DNA from 2 places in the Corynebacterium ammoniagenes DSM 20306 genome. Region 1 is predicted to be linked to the other one. Evidence: predicted binding sites of a transcription regulator. Region 1 holds the regulator's gene; the other holds the start of a gene.
The links. The regulator LexA, encoded in region 1, represses DNA repair genes until DNA is damaged. The targets are predictions, from matches to a motif close to CGAACANNTGTTCG.
Positions count from the first base shown of each region.

Region 2: a site for LexA is predicted at 1,212-1,225, ahead of CAMM_RS08990 (HNH endonuclease signature motif containing protein). Genes of this name have one in related genera too.

Region 1 is NZ_CP009244.1:1,286,807-1,290,226, forward strand. Features, by position in the region: gene ptsP (phosphoenolpyruvate--protein phosphotransferase) at 1-1, shown strand, start outside; gene CAMM_RS05915 (DeoR/GlpR family DNA-binding transcription regulator) at 52-846, opposite strand; gene lexA (transcriptional repressor LexA) at 1,244-1,951, opposite strand; gene nrdR (transcriptional regulator NrdR) at 2,802-3,257, shown strand; gene hrpA (ATP-dependent RNA helicase HrpA) at 3,283-3,420, opposite strand, start outside.
Region 2 is NZ_CP009244.1:1,961,999-1,965,418, forward strand. Features, by position in the region: gene CAMM_RS08980 (Ppx/GppA phosphatase family protein) at 1-559, opposite strand, end outside; gene CAMM_RS08985 (DUF501 domain-containing protein) at 577-1,122, opposite strand; gene CAMM_RS08990 (HNH endonuclease signature motif containing protein) at 1,311-2,966, shown strand; gene CAMM_RS08995 (septum formation initiator family protein) at 3,076-3,420, opposite strand, start outside.

The DNA of each region.
Region 1 (3,420 bases):
AACTCAACACAAAAAGGGCTGACCCGCGAATTTCGGGGTCAGCCCTTTTTCTTAACTGCGGGTGACGTCATCGACGACAACGACGTCGATTTCACGCTCGCGCAGCGAATTCAAAAATAGCTCCGAAGCTCCACTATCGGTGATGACCACATCGACTTCCGAAATGGGCGCGAAGCTAACGAGATAATCCGTGCCGAGCTTGGAAGAATCGCACAAGACCACAACCTTGTGCGCGTTGGTGACAAACGCCGATTTAATCGCTGCTTCCTGAGCATCAGCGGTCGACAACCCGTGATCAAGGGTGAGGGCATTGGTGCCGATGAAGGCAACATCGGCGCGCAACAATGCCATTGTGCGCAGTGCAGTGTCACCAACGACAGCCTGCGTGATGGCGCGGACGGTACCGCCCAGCAATTGGACATACTGGATTCCACTATTGGCCAGTGACAGGGCAATCGGCAAGCTATTAGACACAATAGATAGCTGGTGGGCAGTGGGGGTTTGCCCGATTAGATCTGCAACCGCGCTGGTGGTTGTTCCCGCATCCAAAAAGATGCTGCCGTGTCCTTGGGGCAGAAAATCCATGGCAGCCCGAGCGATCGCCATTTTGGCTGTGGTTGCCGAACGCAGCCGTGAATCAAGGGTCAACTCTGAGGTCTGGAAAGACTGTGAGGCAACGGCGCCGCCGTGCACGCGGTGCACGACACCCTCGCGGTCAAGAACAGCTAGGTCACGGCGGATAGTTTCCGCGGTGACGTCGAAACGCTCAGAGAGCTCGGTGACATTAACTCGGCCTTCGACCGCAGTCATTGAAGCAATTTGTCGGCGTCGCTCCTCGGCGTACATACGGCATCCCTTTCCCCGTGGGTCTAAGTTAAAAATATAGGCCACACCCAAAACCTGGTGCTGTGCTTCCGAATACAAAATTACGGATGAACAAAAATGTGGATTTCTGTCCTATTTGAGCTGTGTTTCCTCCAGAATGCCATGAAATTCAGAACTAAACACAGATTGTGTCTGACCACCCCGGGTAAGTCGCGCCTGTTGGCCTGTGAAGACGCGGACATTAACAACGGTCAGGGCATTGAAAGCGGACAAACCAATGTGGGAATACCTGCGGATCAGAATTTCTCGCTGCTACCCATTCGGGGGGATGAAATCGGTAGTATCCCACAACTCGACGCATAGAAAAAGACCGTATCCTCACCGAGTGGGAGGATACGGTCGACAGCGCGGGGCTTCGTTAAATCTTGCGAATGACCGAGACAACCTTGCCCATAATCGTGGCATTATCACCAGGAATTGGCGCGAACGCCTCGTTGTGCGGAAGCAACCAGATGCCACTGGAATCTTGGTGGAATTCCTTCACGGTTGCTTCTTCATTGTCGAGAAGAGCTGCCACGAAGTCACCGGATTCGGCGGTCGGCTGGGAGCGGATGATGACCCAGTCACCGTCCAAAATAGCGGCATCCTTCATGGATTCACCAACAACCTTGAGCATGTACAACTCGCCCTTGCCCACGATCTCATCAGGAAGAGGGTAGTAGGCATCAACATTTTCTTCCGCGGTAATCGGCGCACCGGCTGCGATGCGGCCGACGACTGGAATATAGTTCACCCCAGACGCGGTCTCTGGCAGCGCATCTTCCTCAGTGGAGGCTGCGGCAGCCTTGCGGCCGGGCTTTGGATCATCGTCCATCGCAAATTGACGAAGGTCTACAGCGCGCGGCTTATTGGGATCGCGGCGAAGGAATCCTTTTTGCTCCAGCTGATTGAGCTGATATGCAACAGACGACGTGGACTGAAGCCCGACAGCATCGCCGATTTCGCGAATGCTTGGCGGATAGCCACGTAGGACGACTGCATCTTTGATGACTTCTAAAATCCGACGTTGCCGAGGGGTCAACTCAGAAATATCGGGGCGGGGAGTGACTCCACGAGGCTTGGCCATTTTAAACTCCTTGGCTTTCTAAGCCCGCCCTAAACATCGGGCTCAGCGGCTTAGTTGGATTGGACGTAGTTCAGTGGGTAGCGGGCTTTCGGCGACAGGATTCAACCTATTTATGCGATATTCCATTTGTATCACGTTTTGCACCCATGTTCGACTATTTCGGCCGTCGTGTGGACAACCTTTCGAATACCTGTTATAAATCGAACATAGAAAATCAATCGAACAGTTGCGCGAATGGCTAATTCTGGTGTCTAGGAAGATAGATAGTGTCGTTTGCGTAATCGAAAGGACAACACGATGGCTATTGCACTTAATCGCGGAAACGTTAATTCAGCACGATCTTCATCAGCTACCTCTACGCATGTACGTCGGGTTCCCTCCGCATCCGTATGGGAACCCGCCATGCGGGAGCCGCGTGTCAATCATGTTCGCACTCTTGAGGCAAGCACTAGAACACTACAGCGAACCACGGTCGAACACGACATTCGTTCCCGAGAATCGCGTCCGCGCGAAACTGCGGGACAATGGGAAAGTGTTCGAAGTAATCTAGCTCTCGGCGCTGTGTTCGGAGCGGCAGCGATTTTGGGTACTCTTTTTGCAGGTATCAGCGCCCCAGATGAGCCAGCTTCGCCTACCACGAGCATTAGTAGTCAGCCGGTCGCGGGCGACGTGCAAGCGCGTTAAAGGCTTGGCAAACCGCTATATCCCATGGATCCGCAAGCCTACGCAGCACCGCTGATTACATGCTTAGGCGGTCCATTGTGGTTTGCATGTGGGCAGTAGACTAGTTCTAGTATTCAAACGCCTCACATGGTGAGCTAGTGTCAGCAATTCTACGTAAGGACGCTCGTTGTTCTGCCCATTTTGTCATCATGAACAATCCCGTGTCATCGATTCTCGCGTCATCGATGCAGGTTCTTCAATTCGCCGGCGCCGTGAGTGCGCGTCATGCCGGGGTCGCTTCACCACCATTGAAAAAGCCATCCTTTTGGTGGTCAAGCGTAATGGCTTAGCGGAGCCGTTTAGCCGCGATAAGCTCATCCGGGGCGTGCGACGCGCGTGCCAAGGACGGGACGTCAGCGATGATTCTCTCAAGCGTCTGGCTCAAGAAGTAGAAGAGCGCGTGCGCAGCCACGGCAGCTCACAAGTCAACGCCAATGAAATTGGCCTGGCCATCTTGGACCCACTGCGGGACCTTGATGAAGTGGCTTATCTACGCTTTGCATCGGTCTATAAATCTTTCGACAGCGCTGACGACTTTGAGTCTGAAATTCGACTCATGCGACGCCGCGAACGCGACGTCTAAGTCTCATGTCAAGGCAGTGGGCTAGTTAAAGCTTGTCCACCGCCTTTTGTATGCGTCGCAGAGAGACAGCATGAGCGGTTCCAAGACGCTGGGCAAACAGGGAAACGCGAAGCTCTTGAATCATCCACCGGATAGCTTTCACCTCGCGTGATTTCACGCGCCC
Region 2 (3,420 bases), 680 kb from region 1:
CGACCTCGGTTTCCGTTGGGGGATCCGATGGCATCATGCGCTCGGTCACGCGCACGCAGCCCATACGAGCTGAGTGGGAGCCGGTAATCTCGCCTTCGGCGGTGCCTACGATGAATTCGGTAGAGCCGCCACCGAGATCGATAACACAGTAGGGGCTGCGGTCTTTGGGCAGGTCTCGCACTGCACCCTGGAAGGAAAGCAAGGCCTCTTCTTCCCCGGAGATCACTTCGGCGCGCGCACCGGACTGGACTTCACCTAAAAGCTCCGCGGTCATGTCGAAAAACTCTTCCGCATTGCTCACGTCACGGGTCGCCGAGGTGGCGACCATGCGTACGCGTTCCACGCCCTCAAATTTCATCTGCTGCACATACTTGGCCAAGGCCACGCGAGTGCGCTCAAGGGCCTCTGGCTGGAATTCGCCATGGGCATCAACGCCCTGTCCCAGCCGCACGATTTCCATGGTGCGGTACACGTCTCGAACGACCCCGCCGGGGCGGACATCCGAGATGAGAAGGCGGATCGAATTGGTGCCACAATCAATGGCTGCTACACGAGTCATGTTAAAGGCTCCCCACCCTAGGCATTTGAAAAGTCAAACTGGTCTAGGTCTATCCCTAGCTCCTCAGTCGTTGGCCAATCCTGCGGGATAGCTGACCCGCGAAGCTTACCATGATCCGCAGCTAGGGCGACTGCTTCCGTGCCGAAACGGAAGTGCTCAGGCCCTTCTGCCAGACCATAGGCGATGAGAACGTGCAGGCACTTCACACGGTCTGGCATACCGCCGCCGGAGAAGTCCGTGCCTAAATCTTCCATCGCATTGCGTTCTTTAAGAAAGTGCTCGTGCGCCTTGCGGTAATCCTCTTGTAGATCCTCGTCTTCCGACAGGCGTGCCTCCATCCACTTCATGATGTGGGCCACCTCCAGGCGCGATGCCTCCGCGGTCAAGCGCGGGTCGGTGAGGTAGTACAACGTTGGAAAAGGTGTTCCATCCGGTAGCCGCGGAGCAGTCTTGATTACTGCAGGCTGGCCATCTGGCGTGCGGTACGCGATATCGACTACGCCCCGGGGTTTGCGACCCAACTGTTCGGCAACAGTGGATAGATCTGCATCAGATACTGTCATGCCGTCATTATTCCATGAGGTCGTACAAGGCACTAACTATGTAGCTGTAGCGGTGGGAATTTTGCTATCTGTAGGCCGCTTTAAATGTTCGAATAACAGTTCGATAACGAGTGTTGCGGCGTCTGGGAATTGGACTAATATTGGTGCCAGAACATTAGAACAAAGTGGCCCGGAAAGGAGGGCTGGCCATGAATGATAACGATATTTCATCGAACATAAAGAACGCAGTAGAGCTTGTCATTGCGGGTATTGATGAATTGTGCGAGTCTGTGGAAAATATTGATTCCATACCGTTTCACCGCGTTCATACCAATTTTGAACGTCTTGAAGAATCACTTCACCGGAAGACACTTTTAGATGCTGCATTCGCATTCATGGCCGAACGAGACGACGCTGGGCGCCTCGTTGGCTCCTCCCGTGCCGCTGACTACCTCACTAATTGTCTGGGGTTGACCCGCGCGGAAGCCGCAATGCGCCTTTCAGCGGGCAGAAGTCTTTACGGAAAGGTCGTCCCCGAGCCAGTTCCTGAGCCAGAGCCCTGTGAGCAAGAGCCAATCCCCGAACCTGACAGTGAACTCAGTGAAGAGGAGCAGGCCAAGCAACGGCAGCAAGCGGAAGAAGAAGCACGCCGTAAGAAGGAAGAGGCTGAGGAAGCTGCCCGACGCGAACACGAAGAAGCACAGCGCGAAGCTGAACGACGGGCAGAGCGGGAGCGTAAAGCTCAAGAGGAACGTCGTCGCAAGATGGCTGAAGAAGCTGCCAGTGTGGAAATAGCCAAGATCATTGAACAAGAGCTGCGTAACTTGAATAAGCATGCCGAGCCTGGGCCCCAGGAACTTCGAGCTCAAGCCATGGATGAAGCCAAGAAACGCTCTCCTGAAGACTTGCGTAAATGGCTGCGCAAGCGAGTTACCAAGGCTAATGCCGCTGGGAGGATGCCCAATGGCAAGAAGGATCCCTTTGCAGCTACCCGTAAGCGCAACTTCTGGATGAGTGAACCAGATGAGGATGGTTCAGTGCGAGTATCTATTCGTACGGACTCCCTCGGCGCCGCACTATTGGCGAAGGTGCTCCTTCCAGCACAGCGCCCCGGCAGCCCAGTGCTACCTCCCGAGGATGACAACCGTACCTTTGGGCAGCGTCGCCATGACCAATTGATGGAAGTATGCTCCCAATACGTTGAGGGCAAGGATCCGAAGTCTGGTTTGGGTTCTATCTTGCTGTCGACAACCTTGGATGACCTCAACGACCTTTCCCCTGACTCGACTTTTATCACCGATACCGGCCATGAACTGAGTATCTGGGATGTAGTTCGACTCTCAGAGGGAACAAACGACTACCTCGCAGTACTCGACCCCGAGGATTTCCAACCGCTAGCTCTCGGAAGAACCAAGAGAACTGCATCATTTGCACAAAAGCTGGCATTATTTGCTGCGGAGCTGTGTTGTACTGCACCGGGTTGCAATAGACCGATGGCAGAAACCGATGATCATCACTTGGTGGCTTGGCAGCACGGCGGTGCAACGGATACCCGAAACCTAACACTGCTGTGCCGCAGGCATCACGTGGATAATAATGACCACCATGATTTCCGAAACGGAATGGGGCACTCGGAACGAGATCCCTATTCGGGGCGAGTCGGAAAGAAAATGCCCGGTAAAGAGGGGGTCATTTTCAACGAGTCGACGATGGCGGAGGAATCAGCGGCAGCACACTACAGGCGAAAAGCTGAGCGGCGATCCGCGCGCGCAAAAGATGCAGGTCCGCCCATACCAGACAACGAGATGGGTGGCGCATTATTTAATATCTCCGATGAGACAGGTCCGGTACCGCGGGCTTCCTAGCTAATGATGAGCTATTGAAGGATTTTTCGAGTTTCCCGAGCTGTAGCTACGGGGAAGGTGTGTATTCGCCTTCCCCATTTTGCTGTTGAATGTGGGAAGCAGGCGTGCACTACTGCCCGGAAGGGACTTCACCTGGCGGCATTTCGCCGACTGGGTCTGGTGCGTCCTCATTGTCTTCGACAACGTTGCCGACCGGTTCATCGCCCTGAGGCGCGCCGTCTTCGGCTGGGCTGCCGTCTGTTGGGCTTTCGCCTTCTGGGGCATCGCCGGCTGGAGCGTCGTTAGTGTTTTCGGGGTCATCGACGCCGAGGACGGGAGATTCTGGGTCGGGCTTTGTGGCAATGGAATCCCAGAGGACTTCGTACCAATCGCGGCTTTCTTCCTCAGCGTGCTCGTCGGTGGTGACGCTGTCTCCGGACGTGATTTCGGGGTCTAGAATACGAAACGCTACTTC